DNA from 3 places in the Escherichia sp. E4742 genome. Region 3 is predicted to be linked to each of the others. Evidence: predicted binding sites of a transcription regulator. Region 3 holds the regulator's gene; each other region holds the start of a gene.

Region 1 (7,199 bases), 1.4 Mb from region 3:
ACGGACAGCCCTATACCATCACGGGGGGAACGGTCTGTTTCGTGCGCGATCATGATCGGCATCTGTATGAACATACCGATAATCTGTGTCTGACCAATGTGCTCTATCGCTCACCGGATCGATTTCAATTTCTCGCTGGGCTGAATCAGTTGCTGCCACAAGAGCAGGACGGACAGTATCCTTCTCACTGGCGCGTTAACCACAGCGTATTACAGCAGGTGCGACAACTGGTTGCACAACTGGAACAGCAGACTGGAGCCAGTGATTTACCGTCGAAAGCCAATCGTGAAATCCTGTTTATGCAATTACTGCTCTTGCTGCGTAAAAGCAGTTTGCAGGAGGGCATGGACAACAGCGCGTCACGCCTGAACTTACTGCTGGCGTGGCTGGAAGATCATTTTGCCGACGAGGTGAATTGGGAAGCCGTAGCGGATCAATTTTCTCTTTCACTGCGCACACTGCACCGCCAGCTAAAGCAGCAAACGGGCCTGACGCCCCAGCGCTATCTGAACCGCCTGCGACTGATGAAAGCACGTCATCTGTTACGCCACAGCGAGGCAAGTGTCACCGATATCGCTTATCACTGTGGATTCAGCGACAGTAACCACTTTTCGACGCTTTTTCGCCGCGAATTTAACTGGTCACCCCGAGATATTCGCCAGGGACGGGATGGCTTTCTGCAATAACGCGAATTTTCTCAACGTATTCCCGCGCCAGCTTGCGAATAATCGAATGCGTTTTCTGTCCGAGGTGGCACGGTGGCTAATCAGTTAATTCTTCTCAAAAAAGATTTTTTTGCCAGCGAGCAGCAAGCGGTTGCCGTCGCCGATCGTTATCCTCAGGATGTCTTTGCTGAACATACACATGATTTTTGTGAGCTGGTAATTATCTGGCGCGGTAACGGCTTGCATGTTCTTAACGATCGCCCTTATCGCATTACCCGGGGCGATCTTTTTTATATTCGAGCCGAAGACAAACACTCCTACGCTTCTGTTAATGATTTGGTTTTGCAAAACATTATTTATTGCCCGGAGCGGTTGATACTTAACCTGGATTGGCAGGAGGCTATTCCGGGATTTAACGGTAGCGAAGGGCAACCGCACTGGCGTTTAGGCAGTGCGGGCATGGCGCAAGCGAGACAGGTGATTGGCCAGCTTGAGCATGAAAGCAGTCAGCACGCGCCGTTCGCCAATGAGCTGGCGGAACTGCTGTTCGGTCAATTGGTTATGTTGCTGAAGCGCCACCGTTACACCAGTGACTCGTTGTCGCCAACATCCTGCGAAACGTTGCTGGATAAGCTGATCACCCGGCTGGCGGCCAGTCTGAAAAGTCCTTTTGCGCTGGATAAATTTTGTGATGAGGCGTCGTGCAGTGAACGCGTTTTGCGCCAGCAATTTCGCCAGCAGACTGGCATGACTATCAACCAGTATCTCCGTCAGGTGCGCATTTGCCATGCGCAATATCTTCTCCAGCATAGCCGCCTGTTAATCAGCGATATTTCGACCGAATGTGGCTTTGAAGATAGTAACTATTTTTCGGTGGTATTTACCCGGGAAACCGGGATGACGCCCAGCCAGTGGCGTCATCTCAGTTCGCAGAAAGATTAATTCGCCATTCCCATACCGACGATGTTGGCGGCGACAATAATCACCACACAACCGAGGCTCAATACCGTTACCGGACGGCGGCCTGCATTGTTCCACTCTTTCAGGACCAGCCCGACGATACCGCCGCACAATACATAGAAACTCATATGCAGCATCCAACTGATGTAGTCATACTGCGCCGGAATGCGGGCGTGGCCCCAGGCATAGAAAAAGAATTGCAGATACCACATCAAACCGCCCAGTGCCGAGAGCAATACGTTGTGGATGATCAGCGGTTTTGCCAGCGAGAAGTCGGCTTTTAGCGACAAATCTTTCACTTTTGCCAGACGAATAAAACAGAAGCCGAGATTGATGATCGCGCCGCCACCCATGATGACAACATAGCTTGGCAGAGCGACATACAGCGGGTCGACGCCTAGCGCGGCAGCCGCTTCATGCATCGGTTTTGCGGCATTCATCGCAAAAGACATCCCGGCAGAAAAAATGCCACACATTACCGCCAGCACCAGCCCTTTTTTCAGGTTGAACTCTTCGGCTTTAATGCCCATTTTGCGCTCTTTCAACTGCCCGGCGCGGGTCACAATTCCTACGCCAATCAGCGCCACCAGTACGCCAAGCAACGTCATGCGCCCACCGTCGGTGTTAATCAGCAGATTGAAATTACCGTTGATAATCGGTGTCATCAGCGTGCCAACAATCAAGGTAATGCCAATGGCGATACCAATCCCCATCGACATGCCGAGATAACGCATGGTCAGGCCATAGTTGATATTACCAATCCCCCACATCGCGCCGAACAGAAAAACAGGCAGCAGGGTAGAGAGGTTAAACGAGCTGTAATACGCCCAGAAATCAGGTAGTAGCATGGCGCTGATGGCCCACGGCAGAATAATCCACGAAACAATCCCTCCCACCGACCACATGGTTTCCCATGACCACTGTTTTACTTTTTTGAACGGAGCGTAAAAACAGGCTGCACTGGCCGCGCCGATCAAATGCCAAAATATCCCCATCGTAATCGCGTTACTCATTCTTTTATCCTCATCATTTTTTCGTCGCGTCACATCTCCGACGAGATGAGTGTAAAAATCGTGCGGTCGATTAACCTTTCGCCTGTTGCCGCCGTTGCCGATTTACTGGCAATCAAGGCATTAAGTGGGTGATTTGGTTCACATCTCAGGCATTTTTCTGCAAAACCATATCCTTACGAAAAGTGCGGCATTGATAATCATTTTCAATATCATTTAATTAACTATAATGAACCAACTGCTTACGCGGCATTAACAATCGGCCGCCCGACAATACTGGAGATGAATATGAGCTATACCCTGCCATCCCTGCCGTATGCTTACGATGCCCTGGAACCGCACTTCGATAAGCAGACCATGGAAATCCACCACACCAAACACCATCAGGCCTACGTCAACAACGCCAATGCGGCGCTGGAAAACCTGCCAGAATTCGCTAACCTGCCGGTTGAAGAGCTGATCACCAAACTGGACCAGCTGCCAGCAGACAAAAAAACCGTGCTGCGCAACAACGCTGGTGGTCACGCCAACCACAGCCTGTTCTGGAAAGGCCTGAAAAAAGGCACCACCCTGCAGGGCGATCTGAAAGCGGCTATCGAACGTGATTTCGGTTCCGTTGATAACTTCAAAGCAGAATTTGAAAAAGCGGCAGCTTCCCGCTTTGGTTCCGGCTGGGCATGGCTGGTGCTGAAAGGCGATAAACTGGCGGTGGTTTCTACTGCTAACCAGGACTCTCCGCTGATGGGCGAAGCCATTTCTGGCGCTTCCGGTTTCCCTGTTCTGGGTCTGGATGTGTGGGAACACGCTTACTACCTGAAATTCCAGAACCGCCGTCCTGACTACATCAAAGAGTTCTGGAACGTAGTGAACTGGGACGAAGCTGCGGCACGTTTCGCGGCGAAAAAATAATCGCATATTGCCTGCTGCAATGAGGCGTTTACGCCGTTTTTCAGCAGAAAAAACAAACCATCGCACATAGCGGTGGTTTTTTTGTGATCAATTTCAAAATAAAAACAATGATCCTATAAAAATAAAACAACGTTTCAATTGATGTGGTTTTGATCACTTTTATTGCTCTGTTGAATGTCTATCTTCATTTCCATCAACACTGATGCATCGTTAAGGAACTTCGCATCAGCCTATAAAAATATGCCAACAGGTGATGGAAATGCAGATAAAACGCACGATAGAGAAAATCCCGGGGGGGATGATGCTCATCCCGCTGTTCCTTGGCGCACTGTGTCATACCTTCTCGCCGGGGGCGGGGAAATATTTTGGATCATTCACTAACGGGATGATTACTGGCACGGTGCCTATCCTGGCGGTGTGGTTTTTCTGCATGGGGGCGTCTATCAAATTAAGCGCGACGGGAACGGTGTTGCGTAAATCCGGTACGTTGGTGGTAACCAAAATTGCCGTCGCATGGGTGGTTGCGGCAATTGCTTCGCGCATTATTCCTGAGCACGGTGTCGAAGTCGGATTTTTTGCCGGGCTTTCAACGCTGGCGCTGGTGGCGGCAATGGACATGACCAACGGCGGTCTGTATGCCTCTATCATGCAGCAGTACGGCACCAAAGAAGAGGCCGGGGCATTTGTGTTGATGTCGCTGGAGTCTGGTCCGCTAATGACGATGATTATTCTGGGAACCGCCGGGATTGCTTCGTTTGAACCGCATGTTTTCGTTGGCGCAGTATTGCCGTTCCTGGTGGGCTTCGCGCTGGGGAACCTTGATCCTGAATTGCGCGAGTTTTTTAGCAAAGCAGTGCAGACGCTGATTCCGTTCTTTGCCTTCGCGCTGGGCAATACCATTGATTTAACCGTGATTGCCCAGACAGGTTTGTTGGGGATCCTGTTGGGTGTGGCGGTGATTATCGTGACCGGTATACCGTTGATTATTGCCGATAAATTGATTGGCGGTGGCGATGGCACCGCCGGAATTGCCGCCTCCAGTTCTGCCGGGGCCGCGGTGGCAACGCCGGTACTGATTGCGGAAATGATCCCGGCCTTTAAACCGATGGCGCCTGCGGCAACTTCGTTGGTGGCGACGGCGGTAATTGTGACTTCGATTCTGGTGCCAATTCTTACCTCTGTCTGGTCACGTAAAGCCAAAGCCAGAGCGGCGAAGATCGAAATTCTGGGTACGGTGAAATAATCTCTCTTATTCCATATCATCGCCGGATGAATTGACGTTCATCCGGCGTTTTACCTTAAATAACAAATACCTCATCAATCGTCCGACATTCGCTTTCTGTTAACTCCCCACCAGCATTGCGCGACACTCCTGTGCAGTAACCAAATTTACGTGATACCACCGTCTTGATGGTGGTGACAAAATCTTCACCGATGGCGTAAATGGACATATAGGTGCCGATCTGTTGCTGAATTTCGTGTAGGGCTGCGAGATTGCCATTCTTGAAGGCTTCGCGTGCTTCAACAAACAGCTCCGGCATAACGTTGTTCAGGCCGGATATTATTCCCGCGCCGCCAGCCAGCAAATTAGGAATGTAATACTCGTCATAGCCCGAAAGCACAGCAAAATCAGAACGAACGGACTGGGTTGCCTGAATCATGCTGCGGGTGTGTGACTGGCAATCGACGGTATCTTTAATTCCGGCAAACTCAGGAAACTCACTCGCCAGTGTGGCGACCAGATCTGGGGTTAAATCACAACCGGTCCGCGCCGGGAAGTTATATGCGAACCATTTGCCCTGTAATTCGCGCCCCAGATGGCGGAAATAGCTTAATAATTGCTTTGCCGTCTGGCCGTAGTAGTAAGGCGGGAGGATCATCACCGCATCGTACCCAACGCGATACGCTTCTTGTGCCATCAGCAATACATCGTGTGTGCAGGTGGAAGAAACGTTAGCGACCATTTTTAATGTGCTCATGGAACGCGCTTCGCGGATAAGCATGAGTCTCTCTTCGAGGGTGAAAGAGGCAAATTCACCAATGCTGCCCATCAGCAATATCACATCAATATTGGCTTCTGTTAGCCGCTGCAGATGCTTCTTCAGTCCGTTAAGATCCACATTACCGTCTTTATCCATTGGCGTAATGGAAGGGCACCAGACGCCAGAAAACTGTATTTGCTCGGTCACGTTGTACACTCCTGATAATGAAATGGCGTTTCAAATTCATCTCATTGATAACATTTCTAAGACGTCGTCATGTGAACCGTGCTCTCATTTTGCGCGCCTGACGTAAAATAAATATGGTCTAATGGGGAAATTTCTCGGTGGAGAGGGAACAGATGCGATATCCAGTTGATGTATACGCAGGCAAAGTTCGGGATTATCCGGAAAGCCGACCAAGTGCGATTGCGAAAATCCAGGTCGATGGCGAGTTGATGTTGACAGAACTGGGGCTGGAAGGTGATAAGCAGGCAGAGAAAATAGTTCACGGTGGGCCGGACAGGGCGCTGTGTCATTATCCTCGCGAGCATTATCTCTACTGGGCGCGGGAATTTCCGGAACAGGCAGATTTGTTTGTTGCGCCTGCGTTTGGTGAAAACCTCTCAACCGACGGCCTGACGGAAAGCAATGTTTATATTGGCGATATTTTCCGCTGGGGAGAGGCGTTGATTCAGGTCACCCAGCCGCGCTCTCCGTGCTACAAACTCAATTACCATTTTGACATCAGCGACATGGCGCAGTTGATGCAAAACGCCGGTAAAGTTGGCTGGCTGTATAGCGTGATTGCGCCGGGGTTGGTATCTGCGGATGCGCCGCTGGAGCTGGTTTCTCGCGTCAGCGATGTCACCGTGCAGGAGGCAATAGCTATCGCATGGCATATGCCGTTTGATGATGAGCAGTATCACCGTTTGCTTTCCGCAGCCGGGCTATCGAAAAGCTGGACGCGGACGATGCAGAAACGCCGACTTAGCGGCAAGATTGAAGATAATTCGCGGCGTTTGTGGGGAAGCAGTAAAAACTAACAGATTATAGCGAGAGATTATGGAATCGAATGAAAATATTACGGAAATACGCGCTGCAGTTAAGCATATTCTGTTTGAAGAGTATCACCTGGAATCGGTCAATGATATTTTCGAGTTAGACGGTGAAACGTTGGCTGAAATGTATGAGCAGCTTAAAGCTGTGATGGAAGAATATGGTCTGGATGGTGAAGACGTGGAGAGTATTCTCAACGGGATTGATGACTGACTCAATGAAATTGGCATCGTAGAGAGTAGGCCTGATAAGACGCGACCAGCGTCGCATCAGGCATTCTGCTGAAACGCCGGATGCGGCGTAAACGCCTTATCCGGCCTACAAAAGCTGCCCTGTGCGATGGTTAACTCCGCTTATACAGCGGCAGCCAAATCACCAGACGTAAACCGCCCAGCGGGCTGTCTTCCGCTTTCACCCAACCACGGTGCTGCTGAATGGCGGTTTCGACAATCGCCAGCCCCAGACCTGTACCGCCAGATTCACGATCGCGCGCTTCATCTGTACGATAGAACGGACGGAAAATTTGTTCGCGATCTTCCGGGCTAACGCCAGGACCATCGTCATCCACCGTAATGGTGATACCGTCTTTATCTACCGCAAAGCCCACTTCAATCTTC
Region 2 (7,199 bases), 2.1 Mb from region 3:
GCGATTGGTGCTGAAGAACATTTCACCGGTGTTGTTGACCTGGTGAAAATGAAAGCTATCAACTGGAACGACGCTGACCAGGGCGTGACCTTCGAATACGAAGATATCCCGGCAGACATGGTTGAGCTGGCTAACGAATGGCACCAGTACCTGATTGAATCCGCAGCTGAAGCTTCTGAAGAGCTGATGGAAAAATACCTGGGTGGTGAAGAACTGACTGAAGCAGAAATCAAAGGTGCTCTGCGTCAGCGCGTTCTGAACAACGAAATCATCCTGGTAACCTGTGGTTCTGCGTTCAAGAACAAAGGTGTTCAGGCGATGCTGGATGCGGTAATTGATTACCTGCCATCCCCGGTTGATGTACCTGCGATCAACGGTATCCTGGACGACGGTAAAGACACTCCGGCTGAACGTCACGCAAGTGATGACGAGCCGTTCTCTGCACTGGCGTTCAAAATCGCTACCGACCCGTTTGTTGGTAACCTGACCTTCTTCCGTGTTTACTCCGGTGTGGTTAACTCTGGTGATACCGTACTGAACTCCGTGAAAGCTGCACGTGAGCGTTTCGGTCGTATCGTTCAGATGCACGCTAACAAACGTGAAGAGATCAAAGAAGTTCGCGCGGGCGACATCGCTGCTGCAATCGGTCTGAAAGACGTAACCACTGGTGACACCCTGTGTGACCCGGATGCGCCGATCATTCTGGAACGTATGGAATTCCCTGAGCCGGTAATCTCCATCGCAGTTGAACCGAAAACCAAAGCTGACCAGGAAAAAATGGGTCTGGCTCTGGGCCGTCTGGCTAAAGAAGACCCGTCTTTCCGTGTATGGACTGACGAAGAATCTAACCAGACCATCATCGCGGGTATGGGCGAACTGCACCTCGACATCATCGTTGACCGTATGAAGCGTGAATTCAACGTTGAAGCGAACGTAGGTAAACCGCAGGTTGCTTACCGTGAAACTATCCGCCAGAAAGTTACCGATGTTGAAGGTAAACACGCGAAACAGTCTGGTGGTCGTGGTCAGTATGGTCATGTTGTTATCGACATGTACCCGCTGGAGCCGGGTTCAAACCCGAAAGGCTACGAGTTCATCAACGACATTAAAGGTGGTGTAATCCCTGGCGAATACATCCCGGCCGTTGATAAAGGTATCCAGGAACAGCTGAAAGCAGGTCCGCTGGCAGGCTACCCGGTAGTAGACATGGGTGTTCGTCTGCACTTCGGTTCTTACCATGACGTTGACTCCTCTGAACTGGCGTTTAAACTGGCTGCTTCTATCGCCTTTAAAGAAGGCTTTAAGAAAGCGAAACCAGTTCTGCTTGAGCCGATCATGAAGGTTGAAGTAGAAACTCCAGAAGAGAACACCGGTGACGTTATCGGTGACTTGAGCCGTCGTCGTGGTATGCTCAAAGGTCAGGAATCTGAAGTTACTGGCGTTAAGATCCACGCTGAAGTACCGCTGTCTGAAATGTTCGGATACGCAACTCAGCTGCGTTCTCTGACCAAAGGTCGTGCATCATACACCATGGAATTCCTGAAGTATGATGAAGCGCCGAGTAACGTTGCTCAGGCCGTAATTGAAGCCCGTGGTAAATAAGCCTAAGGGTTAATACCAAAGTCCCGTGCTCTCTCCTGAAGGGGAGAGCACTATAGTAAGGAATATAGCCGTGTCTAAAGAAAAATTTGAACGTACAAAACCGCACGTTAACGTTGGTACTATCGGCCACGTTGACCACGGTAAAACTACTCTGACCGCAGCAATCACCACCGTACTGGCTAAAACCTACGGCGGTGCTGCTCGTGCATTCGACCAGATCGATAACGCGCCGGAAGAAAAAGCTCGTGGTATCACCATCAACACTTCTCACGTTGAATATGACACCCCGACCCGTCACTACGCACACGTAGACTGCCCGGGGCACGCCGACTATGTTAAAAACATGATCACTGGTGCTGCTCAGATGGACGGCGCGATCCTGGTAGTTGCTGCGACTGACGGCCCGATGCCGCAGACTCGTGAGCACATCCTGCTGGGTCGTCAGGTAGGCGTTCCGTACATCATCGTGTTCCTGAACAAATGCGACATGGTTGATGACGAAGAGCTGCTGGAACTGGTTGAAATGGAAGTTCGTGAACTTCTGTCTCAGTACGACTTCCCGGGCGACGACACTCCGATCGTTCGTGGTTCTGCTCTGAAAGCGCTGGAAGGCGACGCAGAGTGGGAAGCGAAAATCCTGGAACTGGCTGGCTTCCTGGATTCTTACATTCCGGAACCAGAGCGTGCGATTGACAAGCCGTTCCTGCTGCCGATCGAAGACGTATTCTCCATCTCCGGTCGTGGTACCGTTGTTACCGGTCGTGTAGAACGCGGTATCATCAAAGTTGGTGAAGAAGTTGAAATCGTTGGTATCAAAGAGACTCAGAAGTCTACCTGTACTGGCGTTGAAATGTTCCGCAAACTGCTGGACGAAGGCCGTGCTGGTGAGAACGTAGGTGTTCTGCTGCGTGGTATCAAACGTGAAGAAATCGAACGTGGTCAGGTACTGGCTAAGCCGGGCACCATCAAGCCGCACACCAAGTTCGAATCTGAAGTGTACATTCTGTCCAAAGATGAAGGCGGCCGTCATACTCCGTTCTTCAAAGGCTACCGTCCGCAGTTCTACTTCCGTACTACTGACGTGACTGGTACCATCGAACTGCCGGAAGGCGTAGAGATGGTAATGCCGGGCGACAACATCAAAATGGTTGTTACCCTGATCCACCCGATCGCGATGGACGACGGTCTGCGTTTCGCAATCCGTGAAGGCGGCCGTACCGTTGGTGCGGGCGTTGTTGCTAAAGTTCTGAGCTAATTACGCGTTAATTAGTTTTGAATTAAAAAGGGCGCTTAGGCGCCCTTTTTGCTGCCCGTAATTTGAGCTCGAAATATTTCGTCGTAATTTCGCTGGCTGAACTGTGGCGCAAATAAAACTGTGCTATTGTAATCATAACTATTCTCATTTACACTTTGCGCGGAATTTGAACGGGAGTAATCATGTACGTTTGTTTGTGTAATGGTGTAAGTGACAAAAAAATTCGCCAGGCAGTCCGTCAGTTTCATCCTCAGTCTTTCCAACAATTACGCAAGTTTATTCCTGTGGGAAATCAATGTGGTAAGTGTATTCGCGCCGCACGCGAAGTGATGCAGGACGAGTTGATGCAGATGCCCGAATTTAAAGAGATTGCCTGAAGCTCACGCTTATTTTTTGACATCCCGCTAGCCCCATCTACGCTCTAATAGTGGAAGCGGAGGGACTATAAAATGAAAGGTGATGTTAAAATCATAAATTATCTCAATAAACTATTGGGAAATGAGCTTGTCGCGATCAATCAGTATTTTCTTCATGCCCGTATGTTTAAAAACTGGGGCCTGATGCGCCTTAATGATGTCGAATACCATGAATCTATCGATGAGATGAAGCACGCCGATAAATATATCGAGCGTATTTTGTTCTTAGAAGGGATCCCTAACTTACAGGATTTAGGCAAGCTAGGGATCGGTGAAGATGTCGAAGAGATGCTGCAATCCGACCTGCGATTAGAGCTGGAAGGTGCGAAGGATCTTCGTGAGGCTATCGCTTATGCCGACAGCGTTCATGACTATGTTAGCCGCGATATGATGATCGAAATCCTTGCTGATGAAGAAGGTCATATCGACTGGCTCGAAACTGAACTGGATCTCATCGGTAAAATCGGCCTGCAAAATTATCTGCAATCACAAATTAAAGTTAAAGATTAATAGCCTGACAGCAGACTATCCCAGCCTACAATGAAACCCGCAGCTGCCAGAAATGGCCCAAAAGGCAGCGGGTTTTTTAATGATTCTTTTCCTCTCATGAGCAGACCAATAACTACGGCTCCGCAAGCGAATGAGGCGGCAAGGAAAACCAGCCGTGGCAAGAAGGCCCATGTATGCCAGGCGCCAAGTGCGGCGAGAAACTTCACATCACCATAGCCTAATCCTTCTTTATGACGCAGTATGCGATATCCCCAGTAAATGACAGCGAATGTGCCGTAACCAATAATTGCCCCCCATAACGCATCGGCTAAACCGTCAGGATGACAAACCTGATAGAACAAAAGACCTGACCAGAGTAACGGGCAGGTAAACCTGTCAGGTAACAAACCATGCTTTGCATCCCAGAAAAAAAGTAGGACTGATAAGCAAACGTACAAAATCAGAAAGGGAAGGGTAGCGACCATAAAACATCCTCTGTAATTGGAGTATTACCATCGAATAACTCCGGATACTCAGCAACAGAGAAATCGCTGATTTGTTAACCAGGTTCCGGTGAAAAACGCTATCTTCACGACCTTACAAATTTCGTGGAATGCAGCTCGCAATCTGTGCGTTGCGATTAATTTCTACCCGATGCTTGCGTCAATCTCAGATTTGCGTATAATGCGCGGGCTTGTCGTAGTTGACAGCAGGTTCAATCTGAACCTCAGTTAGCCGAATTTGGCTACCTAACAATGCTCCCAATCGGGGAGCTACGTAAGAACGGTTACACTCTCCCATCAATCGTAATGGGTCTGAGGAGTAATCATTTTCGTTTATAAAATAATTGGAGCTCTGGTCTCATGCAGAACCAAAGAATCCGTATCCGCCTGAAAGCGTTTGATCATCGTCTGATCGATCAAGCAACCGCGGAAATCGTCGAGACTGCCAAGCGCACTGGTGCGCAGGTCCGTGGTCCGATCCCGCTGCCGACACGCAAAGAGCGCTTCACTGTTCTGATCTCTCCGCACGTCAACAAAGACGCGCGCGATCAGTACGAAATCCGTACTCACTTGCGTCTGGTTGACATCGTTGAGCCAACCGAGAAAACCGTTGATGCTCTGATGCGTCTGGATCTGGCTGCCGGTGTAGACGTGCAGATCAGCCTGGGTTAATCAGGTCATTGAGCGATTGAGAGGTTGAAACAATGATTGGTTTAGTCGGTAAAAAAGTGGGTATGACCCGTATCTTCACAGAAGACGGCGTTTCTATCCCAGTAACCGTAATCGAAGTTGAAGCAAACCGCGTTACTCAGGTTAAAGACCTGGCTAACGATGGCTACCGTGCTATTCAGGTAACCACCGGTGCTAAAAAAGCTAACCGTGTGACCAAGCCTGAAGCTGGCCACTTCGCTAAAGCTGGCGTAGAAGCTGGCCGTGGTCTGTGGGAATTCCGCCTGGCTGAAGGCGAAGAGTTCACTGTAGGTCAGAGCATTAGCGTTGAACTGTTTGCTGACGTTAAAAAAGTTGACGTAACTGGCACCTCTAAAGGTAAAGGTTTCGCAGGTACCGTTAAGCGCTGGAACTTCCGTACCCAGGACGCAACCCACGGTAACTCCTTGTCTCACCGCGTTCCGGGTTCTATCGGTCAGAACCAGACTCCGGGCAAAGTGTTCAAAGGCAAGAAAATGGCAGGTCAGATGGGTAACGAACGTGTAACCGTTCAGAGCCTTGACGTAGTACGCGTTGACGCTGAGCGCAACCTGCTGCTGGTTAAAGGTGCTGTCCCGGGTGCAACCGGTAGCGACCTGATCGTTAAACCAGCTGTGAAGGCGTAAGGAGATAGCAATGGAATTAGTATTGAAAGACGCGCAGAGCGCGCTGACTGTTTCCGAAACTACCTTCGGTCGTGATTTCAACGAAGCGCTGGTTCACCAGGTTGTTGTTGCTTATGCAGCCGGTGCTCGTCAGGGTACTCGTGCTCAGAAGACTCGTGCTGAAGTAACTGGTTCCGGTAAAAAACCGTGGCGCCAGAAAGGCACCGGCCGTGCGCGTTCTGGTTCTATCAAGAGCCCGATTTGGCGTTCTGGTGGCGTGACCTTCGCTGCTCGTCCGCAGGACCACAGTCAAAAAGTTAACAAGAAGATGTACCGCGGCGCGCTGAAAAGCATCCTGTCCGAACTGGTACGTCAGGATCGTCTGATCGTTGTCGAGAAGTTCTCTGTAGAAGCACCGAAAACCAAGCTGCTGGCACAGAAACTGAAAGACATGGCTCTGGAAGATGTGCTGATCATCACCGGTGAGCTGGACGAGAACCTGTTCCTGGCTGCGCGCAACCTGCACAAGGTTGACGTACGCGATGCAACTGGTATCGACCCGGTTAGCCTGATCGCCTTCGACAAAGTCGTAATGACTGCTGATGCTGTTAAGCAAGTTGAGGAGATGCTGGCATGATTCGTGAAGAACGTCTGCTGAAGGTGCTGCGTGCACCGCACGTTTCTGAAAAAGCGTCTACTGCGATGGAAAAATCCAACACCATCGTACTCAAAGTTGCTAAAGACGCGACCAAAGCAGAAATCAAAGCTGCTGTGCAGAAACTGTTTGAAGTCGAAGTCGAAGTCGTTAACACCCTGGTAGTTAAAGGGAAAGTTAAACGTCACGGACAGCGTATCGGTCGTCGTAGCGACTGGAAAAAAGCTTACGTCACCCTGAAAGAAGGCCAGAATCTGGACTTCGTTGGCGGCGCTGAGTAAGTCGGAGGAGTAATACAATGGCAGTTGTTAAATGTAAACCGACATCTCCGGGTCGTCGCCACGTTGTTAAAGTGGTTAACCCTGAGCTGCACAAGGGCAAACCTTTTGCTCCGTTGCTGGAAAAAAACAGCAAATCCGGTGGTCGTAACAACAATGGCCGTATCACCACTCGTCATATCGGTGGTGGCCACAAGCAGGCTTACCGTATTGTTGACTTCAAACGCAACAAAGACGGTATCCCGGCAGTTGTTGAACGTCTTGAGTACGATCCGAACCGTTCCGCGAACATCGCGCTGGTTCTGTACAAAGACGGTGAACGCCGTTACATCCTGGCCCCTAAAGGCCTGAAAGCTGGCGACCAGATTCAGTCTGGCGTTGATGCTGCAATCAAACCAGGTAACACCCTGCCGATGCGCAACATCCCGGTTGGTTCTACTGTTCACAACGTAGAAATGAAACCAGGTAAAGGCGGTCAGCTGGCACGTTCCGCTGGTACTTACGTTCAGATCGTTGCTCGTGATGGTGCTTATGTCACCCTGCGTCTGCGTTCTGGTGAAATGCGTAAAGTAGAAGCAGACTGCCGTGCAACTCTGGGCGAAGTTGGCAATGCTGAGCATATGCTGCGCGTTCTGGGTAAAGCAGGTGCTGCACGCTGGCGTGGTGTTCGTCCGACCGTTCGCGGTAC
Region 3 (7,199 bases):
GGCCCTGTCTTCCACCACTTTAGTGACGTTGGTATCAGCCGGGCCACCATTTGGCGGGTTGTACTTGATACCACCGTCTTCCGGCGGGTTATGGGACGGCGTAATCACGATACCATCTGCCAGCGGGCCACCTTTTTTATTGTGAACCAGAATGGCATTAGAGACGGCAGGTGTCGGAGTGAAGCCATTGTTTTCCTGCACAATAACGTCTACACCGTTCGCTGCCAGCACTTCCAGTACAGAAATAAACGCAGGTTCGGACAGGGCGTGAGTATCTTTACCCACATAGCAAGGGCCAGTGATGCCGTTTTTCGCCCGTTCTTCGGCAATCGCCTGAGCAATAGCCAGAATGTGCGGCTCGTTAAAGCTATGGCGCGCTGCACTGCCACGGTGACCGGAAGTACCGAATTTCACCGCGTGCTCCGCATTCCCTGCTTCTGGTTTCAGTACATAATATTGCGCCGTCAGTTGGGCGACGTTTATCAAATCACTCTGCTGTGCAGGTTGGCCTGCACGATTGTGGATTGCCATTGCTTTGTCCTTTATCTGCAACGTTGTTTTAAATTGTCCCGCAAACCTTTTCAATCAATTCCGCCGGGAATTGCATCGACTGCATGATGTGTTCAATCATGCTGCATTTACGGCCAGTGTTAGTGTTGGTGATCACCCAATACGGCGTGCCTGGCACATGTTTCGGCTTGGTCTGATTACCATTTTTCAGCAGAGTTTGCTCATCTGCTGCAAAGTAAACGCGCGTGCGACCGTGCAACGATTCCGTTGCCTCAGCAAACGCCTGGGCGTCAAGAGAATATAGTGTAGACAACAGCAGCATAAAGCGATTGACTGCTCGCTTTTGCTCTGCGTATTCATCGGAAAGCAAAAGTTCACGCATCGCGCGCACTTTGTCTTTCACCGTTTTGATCGGCTTCGCTTCGACGATAGCAGGCGACGCAATGCGAACCTCTTTCGTCACCGGAGCAACAGGCTGTGATGCGGCGGAAAATTTCAACATACGCCGTAAAATGTCGGATGCGCTCTCGCCGATATGCTTAGTGTGGCTGGCAATATAGCTGTAGAGTTCATCATCAACTTCAATCGTTTTCATCTTAATCCAGTGCGGTGTCTTAGCTGAATACAAGTCGCCAGGAGTATATGAATAAATCCCGGCAGCGGATAGCGTCAAGCCTGGCTTGCAGAAAAAATCGGATTAAACCTTATTTGTTGCAGCCCTGTGGCACAATGGTCAACATAATACCCTAACCCAACTACACGAAAAAAAGAACTTTGCCATGAAATTGAATATCCGCGCGCAATCTGCACAAAATCAGCACAATAATTCTCCCATCGTCCTCGTCCACGGGTTGTTTGGTAGCCTTGACAACCTCGGCGTGCTGGCGCGCGACCTGGTAAACGATCACAATATCATCCAGGTTGATATGCGTAACCACGGACTTTCGCCACGAGATCCACACATGAATTACCCGGCGATGGCCCAGGATCTTGTTGATACTCTGGATGCGCTGCAGATCGATAAGGCGACATTTATTGGTCACTCAATGGGGGGGAAAGCTGTGATGGCACTGACCGCGTTGGCGCCCGATCGCATCGAGAAACTGGTAGCGATAGATATCGCTCCGGTGGATTATCACGTACGCCGTCATGATGAAATTTTCGCAGCTATCAACGCGGTCAGTGGATCCGACGCGCAAACGCGCCAACAGGCCGCTGTAGTGATGCGCCAATATATTAATGAAGAGGGCGTGATTCAATTCCTGCTGAAATCTTTTGTTGACGGTGAGTGGCGTTTTAACGTGCCAGTATTATGGGATCAGTATCCACATATTGTTGGCTGGGAGAAAATTCCGGCATGGAACCACCCTGCTCTGTTTATTCCTGGCGGCAATTCCCCGTATGTTACTGAACAGTATCGTGATGATTTGCTGGCGCAATTCCCACAAGCACGGGCGCATGTCATTGCAGGCGCGGGTCATTGGGTACACGCAGAAAAACCGGATGCTGTGCTGCGGGCTATCCGTCGCTATCTTAATGATTAACGCAACTGATTAAAAACCCAGCGTCCGCGCGGCATTCCGCGCGTGGGCGTTGGCGAGATTCCTCACGCTGTTGTATTATGGCGGGCTATCCATCCGGGCAGGCGCCTGGCTGATTGTTTCCCCCGAAGTCACCAAGATCATGGCCAAAGAACAAACGGACCGTACGACATTAGATCTGTTCGCGCACGAGCGTCGACCGGGACGACCGAAAACCAATCCGCTTTCGCGCGATGAACAGCTGCGTATTAATAAACGCAACCAGCTAAAACGCGACAAAGTACGTGGCCTTAAGCGTGTCGAACTGAAGCTGAACGCGGAAGCTGTCGAGGCGCTGAACGAGCTGGCGGAGTCGCGCAATATGAGCCGTAGCGAACTGATCGAAGAGATATTGATGCAGCAACTGGCGGCGCTGCGTAATCAGGGCATCGTTTAAATATCCACTTTCGTGTAGCACAGTGTGCAGTCCTGCTCGTTTGCTGATTCCGCAAGACTGCCTGTTCTGCTATGATTGCCTTTATCCGTGGGCAATTTGCCACCCCCATTTCAATAAGTTTCAAGAGGTTATTTCACTCATGGCTATCACTGGCATCTTTTTCGGCAGCGACACCGGTAATACCGAAAATATCGCAAAAATGATTCAAAAACAGCTTGGTAAAGACGTTGCCGATGTCCATGACATTGCAAAAAGCAGCAAAGAAGATCTGGAAGCTTATGACATTCTTCTGCTGGGCATCCCAACCTGGTACTATGGCGAAGCACAGTGTGACTGGGACGACTTCTTCCCGACTCTCGAAGAGATTGATTTCAATGGTAAACTAGTTGCGCTGTTTGGCTGTGGCGACCAGGAAGATTACGCAGAATATTTCTGCGACGCCTTAGGCACCATTCGTGACATCATTGAACCGCGCGGCGCGACCATCGTCGGTCACTGGCCAACTGCGGGCTACCATTTCGAAGCATCAAAAGGTCTGGCGGATGATGACCACTTTGTCGGCCTGGCTATCGACGAAGACCGTCAGCCAGAACTGACCGCCGAACGTGTAGAAAAATGGGTAAAACAAATTTCTGAAGAACTGCATCTCGACGAAATTATCAATGCCTGATGTACTGCGGCGTAGACTCATGTCTACGCCGTATTAATAGATAATGCCAATCAAAATAATTGCTACAAATTTGTAACTTTTGCCGTAGTACCTGTACAATGTTCCAGTATTGAAGTGGCCTTGCCGATGTAAATGTAAGCTAAGCCACGTTTTTATTAACAATATTTGCCAGGGACTTGTGGTTTTCATTTAGGCGTGGCAATTCTATAATGATACGCATTATCTCAAGAGCAAATTCTGTCACTTCTCCTAATGAAGTGAACCGCTTAGTAACAGGACAGATTCCGCATGACTGATAACAATACCGCCCTAAAGAAAGCTGGCCTGAAAGTAACGCTTCCACGTTTAAAAATCCTGGAAGTTCTTCAGGAGCCGGACAACCATCACGTCAGTGCGGAAGATTTATACAAACGTCTGATTGATATGGGTGAAGAAATTGGTCTGGCTACGGTATATCGTGTACTGAACCAGTTTGACGACGCCGGTATCGTCACCCGCCACAATTTTGAAGGCGGCAAATCCGTATTTGAACTGACCCAGCAACATCACCACGATCACCTGATCTGCCTCGACTGCGGCAAGGTTATTGAATTTAGTGATGAATCAATCGAAGCGCGTCAGCGTGAAATTGCCGCAAAACATGGCATTCGCCTGACTAACCATAGTCTCTATCTTTACGGTCACTGTGCCGAAGGCGATTGCCGCGAAGATGAGCACGCGCACGAAGGCAAATAAGTCAGCCAGAACGAGAAAAGCCAACCTGCGGGTTGGCTTTATATTGTTGGCATAATGCGCTTTGTTCGTGCCGGATGCGGCGTGAACGCCTTATCCGGCCTACAAATCATCTCAAATTCAATATATTGCATTAAAAGATAGGCCTGATAAGCGCAGCGCATTAGGCAAACTGGCGTTTGCCATAAGTCTCAAGCCAACCTACGGGTTGGCTTTTTTATACAAGGGAAATAAGAAAAGCGAGAGTTACAGCCCTCACTTATTTGTTATTACTGCGAATTTCCTGCCAGACCTTATCACAATCGGCTTTCACAGCCTGGTCATTACCGGTTTGCGTTGCCTGGATGCACTGCTGATAATCCAGCACGCGGACGCTTTCCTGCTCGGCAAATTGCTGATGTTGTTTCTCTTTCTTCAGCACGTTTAACACGCTCTGACAGGCTTCAATTTTTTCCGGCGAACCTTGCGCGGTATTGATACAGGCGCTGTACGCCTCTTTCAGGCGGCTGTCTTCCTGTGGCGCGGTTGATTGCGCACAAGCCACCAGCCCCGATGCCATCATGGCGATGAGAATCAGTTTTTTCATAGCGAATTCCTCAAATGTGCGGCAGGCACAAAACCTGCCGCGTCGGGCATCAGAAGATGGTGAATGGTGCGATTACCATGAATTTCACGTCGCGCTCATCCTGGAAGATGTTACCGTAACCGCCGCCCCAGCTTGGGATGTCGGAGTGGTTGTCGTATTCGGTGAAGTGCAGTTTGAACAACGTGCCTTTGGCGCGACCGTCCTGAATGGTGTAGACCGCATCCAGGCTGTAAGCTGACTCTTCGATAGTCCGGTTCTTGTCGTAGTACGCATCTGGATTGCTCTGCCAGGTCGCAGGTTTAGCATCCCATGCGTAAACGTAGGAAGCGCCGATGGCAAAGCCTGGAAGATTCCAGTTTTTCAGGTCATACATCGCGCCGAAGAAGACCGCTTTTTCGCCGTTGGCGTTAAAGTCAGAACGGTTATCCCACCAGATATCCAGGCGACCGTTCGAGGAAGCGTAGGTTGGGGTCATACGTTGCAGGAAGTATCCCTGCTGACCGTCAGCTTTAACCCAGGTGCCTTCGAGGCGCAAATCCACTACGTCAGCCGCCCGGTAACCAAAGGTCAACGCCTGCAACCAGGCAGTGCCGTCGTAAAGATCGTTGACGCTGCGATCGTCAACTTTATCGCGCGTACCGTAGAATTGGTAGCTGGTGGTTAGCGGGCTACCGGCGATATCAAATTTATAGCTGGCTTTGGCAAAGTACTGATCGATATACCCTTCCGCCTGACCAAACGCCGCTTCCAGCACGAAGTTATTTTTGAAGTCGTATTTCGCACCGATGGAGTGCAGATAATCAACTTTGGTGGTTTTATCGTTCTGATAAAACTCATCCATTTCCAGATGCCACGGCGCTTTGTATTCGTTGGTCCACATGTAGGAGAAACTCAACGCACCAGCATCGCCGTAATCAAAATTCGCCCCGGCTTCCGCACCCTGATAAGTACCCGGCATAAAGCTCCAGTGCGGCGCTAACAGCGTTTGACCAGTTGGCTGAATGTAACCTGCCCTCGCCCACACCGGACCGTATTTAAATTTGGCCGCTGCTTTATACAGGCTTATACCGCTTTTGTCGCCGGACCAGTCTTCGTCATAGGCTTTATTACTTTTTGAAAACGCGATTTCGTTCGGGTGGGAGCTGTCGCCGTTTTCCGCCATTTCAATCGCCGTAAACGCGGCAATATCAAGGCCGAACATATCAGCAGCATAACCGGACTGAAAATCGAGGTTGGCATTCCAGGTGGAGTGAGAAAGGTTGGTTTTGTATTTGTCGCCGTCGGTAACATCTTTACGGTCACGTTCACGCTGCCAGTAATAGATACCACCGGTTAAGGTTGAATCGTCGATGAATCCTTCGGCGCGAGCCTCCGGCATTGCCATAAAGCCCGACATTGCTGTAACACCGGCGATAGCCAGCGCCAGCGTACTACGTTTGCCACTAAACGTACGCATGGGTTAATCCTCTTTGACGTATAAATTGCTGCACCACAGGTGAACAGCGAAAAAAATAAAAATTAAAAAAGTAGCGTTGAGAAAAGTCTCGCTGACTACAGGAATAGACTATTTTTCGCGACGCGAATTATCAATCTCTTTCTGTAACGAGAATGTAAGAACATGAGCAACCGCACATATTTTGATGATTTTTGTTACAAGGTTTAAATGTGTACCAGGCGAGCGGGTAGAAGAAAAAATATGTGGCTTTCCAGTAAGATGAAAGCGGTTACATTTAAATTAATTATAATTTGTGGTTTTAAATTTGTTAAATGAATAAATTGCGAAGCGAAATTAATTCGCGAAGAAAAGCAGAAAAAACGCCGCTGAACGCGGCGTTTTGGATTGTTTGCATGTTTCTTGCCGGATGCGGCGTAAACGCCTTATCCGGCCTACAAAAGCACGCAAATTCAATATATTGCAGAGATCACATAGGCCCGATAAGCGTAGCGCATCAGGCAATTTAGCGTTTGAAACTGTTTGTCTGTTCCTCGCCGGATGCGGCGTAAACGCCTTATCCGGCCTACAAAAGCACGCAAATTCAATATATTGCAGAGATCGGGTAGGCCTGATAAGCGTAGCGCATCAGGCAATTTAGCGTTTGAAACTGTTTGTCTGTTCCTTGCCGGATGCGGCGTAAACGCCTTATCCGGCCAGGTGTAACTTAAAATTACTCGCCTACTTTCGCCCAGGTATCACGCAGCCCAACGGTGCGGTTAAATACCGGTTTTTCCGCTGTGGAATGGCGGCTGTCGAGGCAGAAATAACCTTCACGCTCAAACTGGAATGCTTTACCTGCCACCGCATCTTTCAGAGACGGTTCAGCAAAGCCCTGTTTGATGACCAGAGAATCCTGGTTAATCACCGACAGGAAATCATCCGCAGCGCCTGGATTCGGCACACTGAACAGACGATCGTACAGGCGGATTTCAACCGGCAGCGCATGTGCCGCGCTTACCCAGTGAATAACGCCTTTAACTTTACGACCATCAGCCGGATCTTTGCTTAAGGTGTCGGCGTCATAAGTACAGAAGATGGTGGTAATATTGCCTTCGGCATCTTTCTCTACGCGCTCTGCCTTAATGACGTAAGCATTACGCAGACGCACTTCTTTACCCAGCACCAGACGCTTGTACTGCTTGTTAGCTTCTTCGCGGAAATCGGCGCGATCGATCCAAATCTCACCGCTAAACGGCACCTGACGGCTGCCCATTTCCGGTTTATTCGGA

Evidence for each region. Region 3 encodes Fur, which represses iron uptake genes when iron is present. Its sites were predicted from a motif close to ATAATAATGAGAACNACTATCAA; they were not measured.
Region 1: the regulator Fur is predicted to act here: its motif matches at 2,829-2,851, upstream of sodA (superoxide dismutase [Mn]).
Region 2: the regulator Fur is predicted to act here: its motif matches at 2,983-3,005, upstream of bfd (bacterioferritin-associated ferredoxin).

Annotation. Positions count from the first base shown of each region.
Region 1 covers NZ_CP040443.1:2,292,681-2,299,879, forward strand. The annotation lists gene rhaS (HTH-type transcriptional activator RhaS) at 1-686, shown strand, start outside; gene rhaR (HTH-type transcriptional activator RhaR) at 759-1,607, shown strand; gene rhaT (L-rhamnose/proton symporter RhaT) at 1,604-2,638, opposite strand; gene sodA (superoxide dismutase [Mn]) at 2,924-3,544, shown strand; gene kdgT (2-keto-3-deoxygluconate transporter) at 3,804-4,787, shown strand; gene FEM44_RS11215 (dihydrodipicolinate synthase family protein) at 4,843-5,733, opposite strand; gene yiiM (6-hydroxyaminopurine reductase) at 5,886-6,569, shown strand; gene FEM44_RS11225 (hypothetical protein) at 6,589-6,795, shown strand; gene cpxA (envelope stress sensor histidine kinase CpxA) at 6,926-7,199, opposite strand, start outside.
Region 2 covers NZ_CP040443.1:1,565,076-1,572,274, reverse strand. The annotation lists gene fusA (elongation factor G) at 1-1,602, shown strand, start outside; gene tuf (elongation factor Tu) at 1,673-2,857, shown strand; gene bfd (bacterioferritin-associated ferredoxin) at 3,040-3,234, shown strand; gene bfr (bacterioferritin) at 3,307-3,783, shown strand; gene FEM44_RS07650 (prepilin peptidase) at 3,780-4,247, opposite strand; gene rpsJ (30S ribosomal protein S10) at 4,626-4,937, shown strand; gene rplC (50S ribosomal protein L3) at 4,970-5,599, shown strand; gene rplD (50S ribosomal protein L4) at 5,610-6,215, shown strand; gene rplW (50S ribosomal protein L23) at 6,212-6,514, shown strand; gene rplB (50S ribosomal protein L2) at 6,532-7,199, shown strand, end outside.
Region 3 covers NZ_CP040443.1:3,702,386-3,709,584, reverse strand. The annotation lists gene pgm (phosphoglucomutase (alpha-D-glucose-1,6-bisphosphate-dependent)) at 1-531, opposite strand, end outside; gene seqA (replication initiation negative regulator SeqA) at 560-1,105, opposite strand; gene ybfF (esterase) at 1,290-2,054, shown strand; gene ybfE (LexA regulated protein) at 2,194-2,487, shown strand; gene fldA (flavodoxin FldA) at 2,627-3,157, shown strand; gene uof (fur leader peptide) at 3,367-3,453, shown strand; gene fur (ferric iron uptake transcriptional regulator) at 3,446-3,892, shown strand; gene chiQ (ChiQ/YbfN family lipoprotein) at 4,149-4,475, opposite strand; gene chiP (chitoporin ChiP) at 4,525-5,931, opposite strand; gene glnS (glutamine--tRNA ligase) at 6,641-7,199, opposite strand, start outside.